One region of the Hydrogenophaga sp. L76 genome, then DNA from elsewhere that is predicted to be linked to it. Evidence: predicted binding sites of a transcription regulator. Region 1 holds the regulator's gene; each other region holds the start of a gene.
The links. The regulator sigma-54, encoded in region 1, starts transcription at its own class of promoters, with help from an activator protein. The targets are predictions, from matches to a motif close to TGGCANGNAANCTGCTTT.
Positions count from the first base shown of each region.

Region 1 (3,288 bases):
CTGCAGCACGATGTGGATGGCAAACCCCTGACCGAAGCAGAAATCGGCAGCCGCCTCGATGAACTGCTCAAGGACCTGCGGGTGGACCATCTGCGCGATTCGCCGGCGCCCGCCCTTTCCGGGGGCGAGCGGCGCCGGGTGGAAATCGCCCGGGCCCTGGCCACGCGCCCGCGCTTCATCCTACTGGACGAACCCTTTGCCGGCATCGACCCGATTGCGGTTCTGGAGATCCAGCACATCATCGGTTTTCTGAAGTCCAGGGGCATCGGTGTGCTGATCACCGATCACAACGTGCGCGAAACCCTGGGCATCTGCGACCACGCCTACATCATCAGCGACGGCCATGTTCTGGCCAGCGGTCCCACCGCAGAGATCGTGGAAAACGCCGAAGTACGCCGTGTGTACCTGGGCGAGAACTTCCGCATGTGAACATGACCTCCACGCTCGTCATTGCATGTACTTCGCGGCCCCCCGAGGGGGCTGATTCGCCTTGGGGCGGCCCGGCGGCGTCTTGTGGCCCCCACGCCTTGCCGCTGCGCGGCGCGCTGCCCCCCAAGGGGGTTGATTCGCCTTGGGGCGGCCCGGCGGCGAATCTCCGTTTCCCGCTGCTGTACGCCCAGGCATGAAGCAAGGCCTCTCCCTGCGTGTATCGCAGCATCTGGCGCTCACGCCCCAGTTGCAGCAATCGATCCGCCTGCTGCAACTCTCCACGCTGGAAATGGCGCAGGAGGTCGAGCAGATGCTCGACGAAAACCCGTTTCTGGAGCGCACGGAAGAGATCGCCGAGCGCGAGGCTTTCGGTCTGGAGCAGGTCGATGCGCCGGTGAGCGCCGGCGAACAGATCGCCGATGCCGCGCTGCCGGTGGCCGACGCCGTGGCCGCCCCCGCCGAATTTGACGGCCCGCTGCCTGACCGCGTCAGCAGCACGTCCGACGCGCCCGCCGACAGCGGCTCAGGCGACGAGATCGAAAGCCGGCTCGACGGCGCCACCCCGGTGGAAGAAAGCTGGGAAGGCGACGGCACGGTCGAGATGGCGCCCGATGACAGCGAATGGGGCGGCGACGCACCGGCGCGCAACAGCGGCTCCGGTGGCGACGACGAAACCGCCAGCGCAGCCGACCTGGCCCGCAGTCCCGTCAGCCTCCAGGACCACCTGCACGAGCAGGCCCGTTGTCTGCGGCTGAGCGACGAGGACGCGGCGGCGCTGTATTTCCTCATCGAATCGCTCAACGACGATGCCTACCTCGAAGACGACATGGCCGAGCTCGCCCTGGGCTTCTGGCGGCTCATGCACGGCCGCGAGGCCACCTCGCCTGCCATCGAAGAGCTGGAGGCCGTCGAAGCGCAGCTGCGCATGGCCCTGGGCTGGCTGCAGCACATGGAGCCCACCGGCGTGGGTGCGCGCAACCTCGGCGAATGCCTGCGCCTGCAGATCGAAGAGCTGCGCAACACCCCCGAAGCGCGCGCGGCGCTGGCCATCTGCAACCAGTCGATGGAGCTGGTGGCCAAACGCGACATCAAGCGTCTGTGCGCCCTGTGCGGCATCGACGACGAAACGGCGCGCGCCGCGCTGGGTGTCATCGCGCGGCTTGAACCCAAACCCGGGCGCCGTTTCATCGATGTGGAGCGCAACGTGGTCGTGCCCGACGTCATCGTCACACGCGCCGGCCGGGGCTTCAAGGTCATCCTGAATCCCGACGTGATGCCGCGCCTGCGCGTGCACGACGTGTACGCCAACGCCATGCGCCAAAACCGCGGCGGCCGGGACAACGGCGGCGAAGCCGGCCACGCCGCCATGCAGCAGCGCCTGCAGGAAGCGCGCTGGTTCATCAAGAACATTCAGCAGCGTTTCGACACCATCCTGCGCGTATCGAGTGCCATCGTCGAGCGCCAGCGCAACTTCTTCATGCACGGCGAACTCGCCATGCGCCCGCTGGTGCTGCGCGAGATCGCCGACGAGCTGGGCCTGCACGAGTCCACCATCAGCCGCGTGACCACCGCCAAGTACATGGCCACGCCGTTCGGCACCTACGAGCTCAAGTACTTCTTCGGCTCTTCGCTCGGCACCGAAACCGGCGGCAACGCGTCGAGCACCGCGGTGCGCGCCCTGCTCAAACAGTTCATCGCCTCCGAAGAGCCCAAGAAACCGCTGTCCGACAACCAGCTCTCCGACCTGCTCAAGGAGCAGGGCATCGAGTGCGCGCGCCGCACCGTGGCCAAGTACCGCGAGGCACTTCGCATCGCACCGGCCAACCTTAGAAAAAGCCTGTGAATCAATTGAAGTTGTTTCTCCCCTGTGCGGCCGGCGTGGAGGACATGCTCGCCGACGAGGTGCAGCGCATCACCAACGAACCGCTGGCCTTCAAGGCCCGCGGCGGTGTGGGCATCAAGGCCTCGTGGCGCGACGCCATGCGCCTGAACCTGTACAGCCGCCTGAGCCAGCGCGTGCTGGTGCAGCTCTGGCACGGTGGTTACCGCGGCGAGCAGGACCTGTACAACGCAGCCAGCGAGATCGCCTGGGAAATCTGGTTCACGCCGCAGCAGACCATCAAGGTCGAGATCACCGCGCAGCACAGCCCGCTGACCAGCCTCAACTTCGCCGCACTGAAGATCAAGGACGCCATCTGTGACCGCTTCCGCGACAAACGCGGCGAACGCCCCAGCGTGGACACCACCTGGCCCGACGTGCGCATCTACGCCCACGTCACCACCGACGAACTCACGCTCTACATCGACACCTCGGGGGAGCCGCTGTTCAAGCGCGGCTGGCGCGAAGACAAGGGCGACGCGCCGCTGAAGGAAACGCTGGCCGCGGCCATGATCGCTGCCACCGGCTGGAACGGCGGCGAGGCACAAACGCTGGACGACATCACCCCGCTGTACGACCCCTGCTGCGGCAGCGGCACGGTGGTGATCGAAGCGGCGCAGATCGCGCTCAACATCCCGCCCGGCATGCTGCGCCGCTTTGCGTTTGAAAAGATGCTGCCGTTCCAGCAGCATGTGTGGACCGCGATCCAGGACGAAGCCGAGCGCGAGATGCGCGACTGGCCCGAAGGCCACGCGCCCATCGTGTTCGGCAGCGACGTGTCGTTCCGCATGGTCGATTTTGCGCAGCGCAACGCCGAGCGCGCAGGCGTTGCCCACGCGATCGAACTGCGCGGCGGCGACGCCCTGCAGCGTATGCCGCCCACGCAGAAACCCGGTGTGATGCTGCTCAACCCGCCCTACGGCGAGCGCATCGCCGCGGCCGGTGTGGCTGGAGAAAACGCCAGCGCCCGCGCCCAGCGC
Region 1 covers NZ_CM172807.1:2,664,034-2,667,321, reverse strand. Annotated here, with positions in the region: gene lptB (LPS export ABC transporter ATP-binding protein) at 1-429, shown strand, start outside; gene rpoN (RNA polymerase factor sigma-54) at 623-2,272, shown strand; gene AC23D4_RS12740 (THUMP domain-containing class I SAM-dependent RNA methyltransferase) at 2,269-3,288, shown strand, end outside.

Region 2 (3,288 bases), 1.8 Mb from region 1:
CTGCGTGCGTTGCCCGGTACCTGAGCGTTTTCATCCGAGTCGCCTCACCACCGCGCGCAAGGCCGCGAGCATGCCCGGTTCGGCGCCCAGGTGGCCGCTCAGGGGCTCGGTCAGCGTGACCTGCAGTGGCGCCAGGCGCCGGCCCAGCGCGGCCCAGGCGCCGCTGTTGGCGGGCGGGCAGACGGCGTCGCAGGCGCCGTGCACCCAGTCCACCGGCACACCCAGCCGAGCCAGGCCCAGCACGGCGTCATCGAGCGCGCCGGGCCGCACAAAGCCGCGGTGCTGCAGGTAGTGCGCCTGGATGCGGAATTTGTGCAGCGCCGCCCGATCCGGCGGCTGCGCGGTGTGGCGGTGTCGGCTGGCCTGTGCCTTCCGTTGCCGGCGCCGCAACGCAGCCCAGTCGCGCCGGATCGCGGCGGCCTGGGCAGCCGTTGCCTGCGTCACCGCCCGCCGCAGCGCGCGGCGCATGCCGTTCGAAACGCAGGCCGTCTCCAGCAAGGCCCAGCGCCGCGACACGCGCAGGCCTGCAACACCGGGTGTTCCACTTTGAAGCAGTTGTCTCAGCCGGGCCAGCACCGCGGACAGTGACACACCCGGCGCGGCGGGCCAGGCGGCCTCGCGGCCGAGGGCTTGTAGCACCCGGCGTGACGGCTGCAACAGCCCGCCCACCTCGCGCCGGCTGAGCGCAAACGCACCGCGCAACACCAGGCGCTGCACCCGCTGCGGGTGTGCTCGTGCATAGGCCAGCGCCACCACGGTGCCCCACGAACCCGCCAGCAGCGACCAGCGTTGAATGCCCAGATGTTGCCGCAACAACTCCATGTCGGCCACCAGCGCGTGGGTGGTGCTGGCCGCGGTTTTCCCTCTGGGGCGGCTCGCTCCGCAGCCGCGCTGGTCGGGCGCGATCGCCCACTGGCGCGACAGGTCCAGCGGCGCGAGCATGCCCGGCTGGCAACTGCTGCCGGGGCCGCCGTGCACCAGCAGCCAGGGCTCGCCATCTGGGTTGCCCACGGTGCGAAATGCCATGCGGTGTCCGCGTCCAACAGACAGGTAGGCCGGCGACGGCCAGGCGCTGCGCCGACGCGCGGAAAGCGCCGCCTCAGGGGTATCCCTAGGTTGGTCTTTCGTGGCATCGATATTGCTGTTCATGGGGTGCAACTTGAGGTGCAGTGGTGCTGACAAGTTAGCAGACATGTTTCATGCCAACCCACCTACCGGAGACAGACTATGCAATGGACCACCCCCGCTTTCACCGACCTGCGTTTCGGTTTTGAAATCACGATGTACATCGCCAACCGCTGAAACGCGGCGGGCTTTGACCCCAAAGCGCACGGCCCCACCTCCGTGCGCTTTTTTCTTCACCCCACCCCCAAAGTACAACAGGCTCGACCATGCGCATCCGGGTTCTCGGCTCATCGGCCGGCGGAGGCTTCCCGCAATGGAACTGCAACTGCCCCAACTGCGACGGCTTTCGCCGTGGCACGCTCAAGGCGCATGCGCGCACACAGTCGTCCATCGCCATCAGCGCCGACGGCAGCGACTGGCTGCTGGTCAACGCCTCGCCCGACATCCTGACCCAGATCCGGGAAGCGCCCGAGCTGCAGCCGGCCCGCGCCATCCGCGACAGCGGCATCGCCGCTGTGCTGCTGATGGACGCACAGATCGACCACGTCACCGGCCTGCTGATGCTGCGCGAACGCCAGACACCGCTGCCCCTGCTCGCCACGCCCGAGGTGTTCTCCGACATCTCCAGCGGCTTCCCGATCACCGGCATCCTGTCGCACTACTGCGGCGTGCAACGCCAGGAGCTGCCCATCGACGGCAGCACGGTGAACGTGCCCGGCCTGCCCGGTCTGCAGGTGCAGACCGTGTCGCTCTCGTCCAAGCCACCGCCGTATTCACCGTTCCGCGGCAACCCGCGCCCCGGTGACAACATCGGCTTGCTCATCACCAACCCCGCAACCCAGCAGCGCGCGTTCTACGCGCCGGGCCTGGCGGAGGTCACGCCCGCGCTGATCGAGCTCATGAGCGGCTGCACCGTGGTGCTGATCGACGGCACCTTCTGGACCCACGACGAAATGCAGCGCCTGGGCCTCTCGGCCAAAGCCGCGCTCGACATGGGCCACCTGCCGCAGAGCGGCCCGGGCGGCATGATCGAACAGCTCGACCGCCTGCCCGCCGGCACCCGCAAGATCCTCATCCACATCAACAACACCAACCCCATGCTGGTGGAAGACTCCGACGAACGCGCCGAACTCACCGCGCACGGCATCGAGGTGGCTTTTGACGGCATGGACATCACGTTCTGAAGAGCCAGTCCATGGAAATCGCCCAAGCCATCCGCAATCACAGCCACCTGCCCGCCTGGAGCCCTGATGCGTTCGAGGCCCAGCTGCGCGACAAGGGCCGCAGCTACCACATCCACCACCCCTTCAACGTGCGCATGAACTCGGGCGGCTGCACGCCCGACGAGATCCGCTGCTGGGTGGCCAACCGCTTTTATTACCAGATCTGCATCCCGCGCAAAGACGCCGCCATCCTCGCCAACATGCCCGACCGCGCGCACCGCAGGCTGTGGATCGAGCGCATCCTGGACCACGACGGCCACGGCGACTACGAGGGCTCGGCCGCGGGCGGCATCGAAGCCTGGACACGGCTGGGCGAAGCGGTCGGCATCTCGCGCGAAGACCTGTGGTCTTTGCAGGGCGTTGCGCCCGCGGTGCGCTTCGCCTGCGATGCGTACGTGAACTTCGCGGCCAAGGCGCCGTGGCAGGAAGCCGTGTGCTCCTCGCTCACCGAAATGTTTGCGCCGCAGATCCACAAGGACCGCCTCGCCACCTGGCCCACGCACTACCCCTGGATCGAGGCCAGCGGCCTGGCCTATTTCCGCAGCCGCATCCCGCTCGCCACCCGCGACGTGGAACACGGCCTGCAGGTCACGCTGTCGCACTTCAATACCCGTGAAGCGCAGCACCGCGCACTCGACATCCTGCAGTTCAAGCTGGACATTCTGTGGACCATGCTGGATGCGATTGAAAAGGCATGTCAATGACAGCCACCCTGCCCGAGCGCCCCAAGCTCTCGCGCCGCTTCCGCCTGCAATACGAAGAAGCGCAGAGCCGCTGGGTGCTGCTGTATCCCGAGGGCATGGTGCAGCTCAACCCTTCTGCGGCTGAGATCCTGCAACGATGCGACGGCGAGCGCACCTTGCAAGGGATCGTTTCCGAACTGGAGACCGCCTTCAACGCTCAGGGCCTGGAACCCGAAGTCCGCAACTTGCTCGAAGAA
Region 2 covers NZ_CM172807.1:4,505,529-4,508,816, reverse strand. Annotated here, with positions in the region: gene AC23D4_RS22045 (alpha/beta fold hydrolase) at 31-1,026, opposite strand; gene pqqA (pyrroloquinoline quinone precursor peptide PqqA) at 1,228-1,302, shown strand; gene pqqB (pyrroloquinoline quinone biosynthesis protein PqqB) at 1,392-2,309, shown strand; gene pqqC (pyrroloquinoline-quinone synthase PqqC) at 2,321-3,052, shown strand; gene pqqD (pyrroloquinoline quinone biosynthesis peptide chaperone PqqD) at 3,043-3,288, shown strand, end outside.
Region 2: the regulator sigma-54 is predicted to act here: its motif matches at 1,128-1,145, upstream of pqqA (pyrroloquinoline quinone precursor peptide PqqA).

Region 3 (3,288 bases), 1.8 Mb from region 1:
GAAGCCGCGCAGCGGCGCAGGGGGGAACCTGTCAAGGCGCCGTCAGTGTCATGCCGTGCTGCTGGAAAATCTTCAGCAGCTCACCGGTCTCGCGCAGCGACTTGAGCGCCGCTTCCAGCGCCAGACCGAGCTCCTTGTTGCCCGACTTGATCGCCATGCCCACGGGCCAGCCGGTGTCGGCGATGCCGTTGTTGAAGTTGAGCCTGGTGATGCGGAAATGCGTGGCGATGTCCGGGTTGCGTGACAGCACGGACTCGGCCTGCGCCCGCGTCACGAGGGCCGCCGCCGCTTTGCCGTCCACCGCGGCCTGGACCGCTTCCGTGCCGGTGTTGTAGATCGACACCTGGTTGCGCAACAGGCCACCGCCGTAGCCCATGAGCACGCTGGCCGCACCCGCGCCGCGCTCGGCCGCCAGCTGCACGCCCTTGAGGTCTTCGGGCGCTGCCGCAACGGCCAGCCTGCGCGTGTCGTGCACCAGCACCACCGATTGCCGCATGTACGGCGCAAAAATCATCACCTGCGGATTCTTCTGCGCCAGGAACTTGTCGGCCGGCACCTGCAGCATCACGTCGGCCGGGCCGTAGCCCAGGTAGTGACCTTTCCAGACCATGTTGCGCAGGTCGTCGCCCATGTTCTCGCCGGCGTCAAACGGCAGCAGCGAAAGTTTCAGGCCCATCTGCCGCGCCAGCGCCTCGGCCAGCGCAACGTCCAGCCCCCTCATGTCGGCTGTGGCACCGTCGGAGAACGGGGCGTTGTCCTTGTAGACCGCGATCTTAAGCATGCCGCTGGCGCGGATGCGGGCAAGGTCGGTCAGCTCGGTCTGTGCGTACACCGAGTAGTGCCCCGCGACCAGCGGCATCAGCACGGTCAGGGTCTGCCTGCGGGTGAGCCCGCGAGTCACAGGCGCGAGTTCCTGGAAGCTTTTCGAAACGGACGGCATGGTTTGTCTCTCTTGTGTTTGTGGAAGGCGCGGCGGGGGCGGTTTCAGGGCTCGCGACGGGTTTCGATGTAGGTCCGGATGGCCCACACCGCTTCCTGCGTCAACGTGCCTTCGAAGGGCGGCATGTAGACGCGGCCATCGCGCACGCGGCCACGCCGCACAGTGGAGATGAAGTAGTCGTCCATTTCCTTGAAGCAGGCGGCTTTCTTGGCCACGTCCGCCAGGCCCGTGCAATCACCGTCAATCTTGCGCAGGTCTGGCGAGATGCCACCGGAAATGGCTTCCAGGCCGTGGCAGCGCGCGCAGTTCTGGTTGTAGGCCGAGGTGCCGATGCGCAGCGCTTCGCTGCGGGCCGGGCTCTGTTCGTTGTAGGGGTTGGCATCGAGCCACTTGGCACCGAGCTGCGGCAGCGTGGTGGTGTCCACACTCTGCGGCACAACGTCGCCGTGTGCCATGACGGCGGCAGCCACGAAACCACTGGCGGCCAGGGCCAGCACGCGCAGCGTGGTGCGGGAGGGTTTGTTGAAGAGAGGGAATTTCATCGGGGTGTCTCCTGTTGAAAAAATGCTTTCACACCCCCAGTCAGCAATATGCGGGCCACCGGCGACCCGCCACCGGAAATCCCTGACCCTCGGCTTTCCCGGCAGACGGGGCCCGGTCCGGGTGTTCCAAATTGAATCAATTGCACCCCGCGTGACCGGCCAGCTGTCACAGACTGACATCCACAGCGACACAGGCACCCGCTGCAGGCGGCATTGTGTGGTGGCGGGCTAATTGCTATGTGCCAGAAGGAGGCAATTGCTACATCGTGTTTCTCACAGGGAATACCCAGTGTTGATTCATGGAACAGATATGAAGAAAATCACATGAGCCAAGACCAACAAGACACAGACGAGACAACCCCCCTCCAGCCTCCACGCAATGCGCCATGGGCCATGGACTACTGGGGGGGATTTCCGCCCGACCCTGGAGACGACATGAGTGCCGCCACATACACGCAGCCCGAAGAGGGGCGCGTCGGGGCTGCGTCAGCTGGCGCCTCTCCGAACTCCGACCTGATCGGTCAGTCCCACCAGCGCTCGAAGTCCTACGGTCTGACGACTCAGGAAGAGCCCGACTTTTCCAGCCCCTCGCGCGGGGTACTGAACGACGCGCTGGACGAAAACCGCTTTCTATTCCAGCACGCGGCGCCCGTGATGGAGACGCTGTACGACCAGATCGTCAACACCCACAGCATGGTGCTGCTGACCTCGTCGCGCGGCATGGTGCTGCACTCGCTGGGCGACACCGACTTTCTCGAAAAGGCCTCGCGCGTGGCACTCACGCCAGGCATGGACTGGTCGGAGCAGAACAAGGGCACCAACGCCATCGGCACTGCGCTCACCGAAGAAGAAGCGCTCACGGTGCACGGCAGCCAGCACTACCTGAACGCCAACAAGTTCCTTACCTGCTCCGCCGCACCCATCTTCGACCCGTATGGCCAGGTGATCGGGGCGCTCGATGTCACGGGCGACCACCGCAGCTTTCACCAGCACACGCTGGCGCTGGTGCGCATGTCGGCGCAGATGATCGAGAACCACATGTTCGCCGATATCTTCCCCAAGGCGATCCGCATCCACTTCCACACCCGCTCCGAGTTCCTGGGCACGCTGGTTGAAGGCATCGCGGTGTTTTCGCCCGAAGGGCGCTTCATCTCGGCCAACCGCAGCGGGCAGTTCCAGATCGGCCTGCCCTTCACCGCGCTCAAGGCCCACACCTTTTCTTCGCTGTTCGGCATCCCGATCTCGTCGCTGTTCGATCTCTTCAGCGGCACGCTGCCCAACCCCAAGCAGCTGGTGCTGCACAACGGCGTCTCGGTGTGGTGCCGCGTCAAGGTCAAGACGGCCCACCCCTGGTCGGCAACCCGGTCGGCGCAAGGCCAGGAGCCGCAGGACTTCACCGCAGCGGCGAGTCAGGGTGCGGCCGCGCAGGCCCCGGTCAAGACCCCCGGCAGGAAGATGCAGCTCTCGTCACTGCAGTACCTGGACACAGGCGACCCGCAGGTGTCCTCGGTCATCCACAAGCTGCGCATGGTGTCGGGCAAGGACATCCCGGTCATGATCCTGGGCGAAACCGGCACCGGAAAAGACTTGCTGGCGCAGGCCATCCACGGCGACTCCAACCGTGCCGGCCAGCCCTTCGTGTCGGTGAACTGCGCCTCGATTCCCGAGACGCTGATCGAGTCCGAGCTGTTCGGCTACGAAGAAGGCGCCTTCACCGGCGCGCGCAAGAAGGGCGCCATCGGCAAGATCCTGCAAGCCAACGGCGGCACGCTGTTCCTCGACGAAATCGGCGACATGCCCAAACAC
Region 3 covers NZ_CM172807.1:4,510,635-4,513,922, reverse strand. Annotated here, with positions in the region: gene AC23D4_RS22065 (substrate-binding periplasmic protein) at 32-940, opposite strand; gene pedF (cytochrome c-550 PedF) at 985-1,482, opposite strand; gene AC23D4_RS22055 (sigma-54-dependent Fis family transcriptional regulator) at 1,918-3,288, shown strand, end outside.
Region 3: the regulator sigma-54 is predicted to act here: its motif matches at 1,523-1,540, upstream of pedF (cytochrome c-550 PedF).

Region 4 (3,288 bases), 310 kb from region 1:
CACCGGCGTGGGCGATCTCAGCCTGGACGAAATGGCCCGGGTCAACCACGTCCTGCTGACCCATTCGCACCTGGATCACGTGGCCAGCCTGCCGCTCATGCTCGATGCCGTGGCCGCGCGCCGCCTGGCCGCGGGCGCCGAACCGCTGCAGGTGCGTGCCCTGCAGAGCACCATCGACGCCCTCAAGGCCCACATCTTCAACAACCTCATCTGGCCCGATTTTTCCACCATCCCCAGTGCCGCCACACCGCTCATGCGCTGCGTGCCCATCACCGTGGGCGAGGTGCTGCAGGTGGGCGGCAAGGCCATCGAGGTGCTGCCCGCCGTGCACACCGTGCCCGCCTGCGGCTACGCCGCCGCCACCGCCTCGGGCCACTGGGTCTTCAGCGGCGACACCGAGCGCAACCCCGCCTTCTGGCAGCGCGTCAACCAATTGTCCGTGGCCCTGCTCATCATCGAAACCGCCTTCAGCGACCGCGAAAAAGCGCTCGCCCGGCGCAGCCTGCACCTCGCGCCCGGCACGCTGGCACAAGAGCTCGACCAGATCGACCGCCGCCAGCGCTACCCGATCTACATCACCCACACCAAGCCCGCCGAAACCGGGCTCATCATGGACGAGATCCAGCGCTTCGACCAGATCCCCAGCCGGGAGGGCGACGTGCGCCACGACATCCGCTGGCTCAGCGCCGGGCAGACTTTCGAGCTCTGACTCCACCTCAGTCGGTGGCTCGGTGCGGGTCAAAACAGATGCACCGCCTACCCCAGGTGCCAAGTAAAATGAAGCGTCGTTTCACCCACTGAGGCCTCATCTGTGAAAACGCCCAGCTTGCAAGCCAAAGCGGCCTACTGCGCGAAATCCCGCCAGTCCAACTATGTGGCCAGCCTCCGCCTGGAGGGGTTTATCGTCAAACCAGCTGATGCCAAGCGTCAGCTGCCCACCCGGGCAGCGGTCTTGTCAAGCTACCAGCAAACTCGCACTTGACCTCGGGAAAGTACGGAACTGGGCAAGACCCGTACTGTTATCCGGGCTCATCTACCCGTTGATATTGCAAAGGGCGCAACCCGCTTCTGCAACCTTCATCGCATCGTGCCCGAGGCGTCAAAGCTTTTCGAAGGGCTGAAGCAGGCTCAGTGGTTTGAACATCACGAGCGGTCTGAACTTGTGAGCAGCACGGCGCAACTGTTCGGTGACCTCAACGTTATCCACCCCTTTCGTGAAGGCAATGGGCGCGCCCAGCGCATTCTCTTCGAACACATCATCATCAACGCGGGCTACCAGATCAGCTGGTGGGCGGCAGAGCCCGGTGAATGGGTTCAAGCCAACATCGATGCCGTGGTTTGTGACTACAGCGCGCTGGAATCGATTTTTGAGCGATGTATCGGCAAGGGCATTGAGGAGTGATCGACCACAGCCGGAGCCGCGATGGCCGATGCTCAACCGGGCTCATCATGGACGAGATCCAGCGCTTCGACCAGATCCCCAGCCGGGAGGGCGACGTGCGCCACGACATCCGCTGGCTCAGCGCAGGGCAGACTTTCGAGCTGTGAGTGGCTCTGGAAGAAGTTGGCGCCGTGCCCCGAGAAACCCATCGACATCATTGACACCCCTGTCGTGGTGGCCGGCCTGATCAGCCCGCAACCCGACTCGCCAGACCCGGGCGATCCGTTCTTGTGGGACCTCTTGGCGCTCAGGCCCGATCTCATCCTGGTCACGGGCGACCAGCGTTTGTTGCCAGACGCCGGCATGGGGCAGCGGGTCATCACGCCGCTGGCGCTGGCATCACGCCTGCAACACTGAACACAAAGACCTTGCCGCCGCAGGTGACAATTTCTGCCTGCTCAGACCGAGGTGACAAAAATTGTCAGTAGCAAAAAGCACCACATGACACAAATCGTCACGTGCACCGACTGCAGCGTGAAAAAGACCGCAGAAACCCGGCCCTGTCGGGTTGGCACGGACCCTGCTCAGTAAAGCGCATCTTTGTCCCGCAACCCCTAAGGAGTTTTTCTCATGAAGCGTTCCATGCAAAAAGGTTTCACCCTCATCGAATTGATGATCGTGGTGGCCATCATCGGTATTCTGGCTGCCGTGGCCCTGCCGGCTTATCAGGACTACAGCATCCGTGCCAAGGTGTCGGAAGCCGTGATCGCAGGCTCCGCAGCCAAGGGTGTACTCAGCGAGGCCTTCCAGTCTGATGGCATTGCTGGTTTGAGTGCTGCTTCTACCTCCATCAACGCTACGCCGTTCGCCCAGAAGGCTTCCAAGTACGTCGTCAACTACTGCGTGGGTGCCACCGTTACGACGCCTGGCGCAGCCGACTGCACTGCCACCACTGCCTTGACTAACTGGGTGGTCTCCGTGGCAATTGCAGCTACCTCCGGCAATGGTATTCCCACCACACTGAACGGCCAAACTATCACTTTGTCCCCCAACGTGGCGGGTGTTACGCCTGTGGCCACTTCGGTTGGCGCGATTGACTGGGCTTGCGGTTCTGTAACCACCCAGGCCGCTACTGGTCGCGGCTTGACCAACGTTGTGGCTGGTACCCTGCCTGCCAAGTACGCTCCGTCTGAGTGCCGCTGATTTCTGCAGGGCTTGCCTGAGCAAGCTCTGGCAGTGATCAAACCGAAAAGGGTGCCCAAGGGCACCCTTTTTTATTGAATATCTGGCGCTCTTCCAATTGATGTGATCTCGGGATGTCATATTTTTGGCCAATGAGACGAAAATTGGCAGTGGCGGGACGTCATGTGTCCAATGATTGACCCGGCATTTAATTGGATGTGAATTACTTCACGACAAAAGGGCATTTTGTGGATGGCACACCATTTGCAACGTTTCCGGTAGCAAGTTTTCCGTTGTCTGGAGTCGTCATCATGGGTTTGCAGCACAGCCGGGGGTTCACACTGATCGAATTGATGATTGTGGTGGCGATCATCGGCATTTTGGCCGCCGTGGCCTTGCCGGCCTATCAGGAGTATTCAGTCCGTGCCAAGCTGAGCGAAGGGCTGGCGGCAGCATCGGTGGCCAAGACCCTGTTGGCAGAAGGCTATACCCAGGATCGGGTGACTGGGCTGAACGCCGCAGCGACTGCGGTCAATGACACGCCTGTGGCCGACAAGGCGTCCAAATACATCGCCAACATTTGCGTGGGGGCGGCGGGCGTTGCCGGCGCCAATTGCACACCTTATGCACCCGATGACGCTTGGCCCATTTTTGTGACCATTGTGGCCCATGCTGCCAATGGGATTCCTGCCGGGCTGAATGGTGCGACATTTACTTTGTCGCCG
Region 4 covers NZ_CM172807.1:2,972,285-2,975,572, reverse strand. Annotated here, with positions in the region: gene AC23D4_RS14345 (3',5'-cyclic-nucleotide phosphodiesterase) at 1-709, shown strand, start outside; gene AC23D4_RS14340 (YhfG family protein) at 812-982, shown strand; gene AC23D4_RS14335 (Fic/DOC family protein) at 1,001-1,402, shown strand; gene AC23D4_RS14330 (hypothetical protein) at 1,565-1,798, shown strand; gene AC23D4_RS14325 (pilin) at 2,012-2,584, shown strand; gene AC23D4_RS14320 (pilin) at 2,782-3,288, shown strand, end outside.
Region 4: the regulator sigma-54 is predicted to act here: its motif matches at 1,951-1,968, upstream of AC23D4_RS14325 (pilin).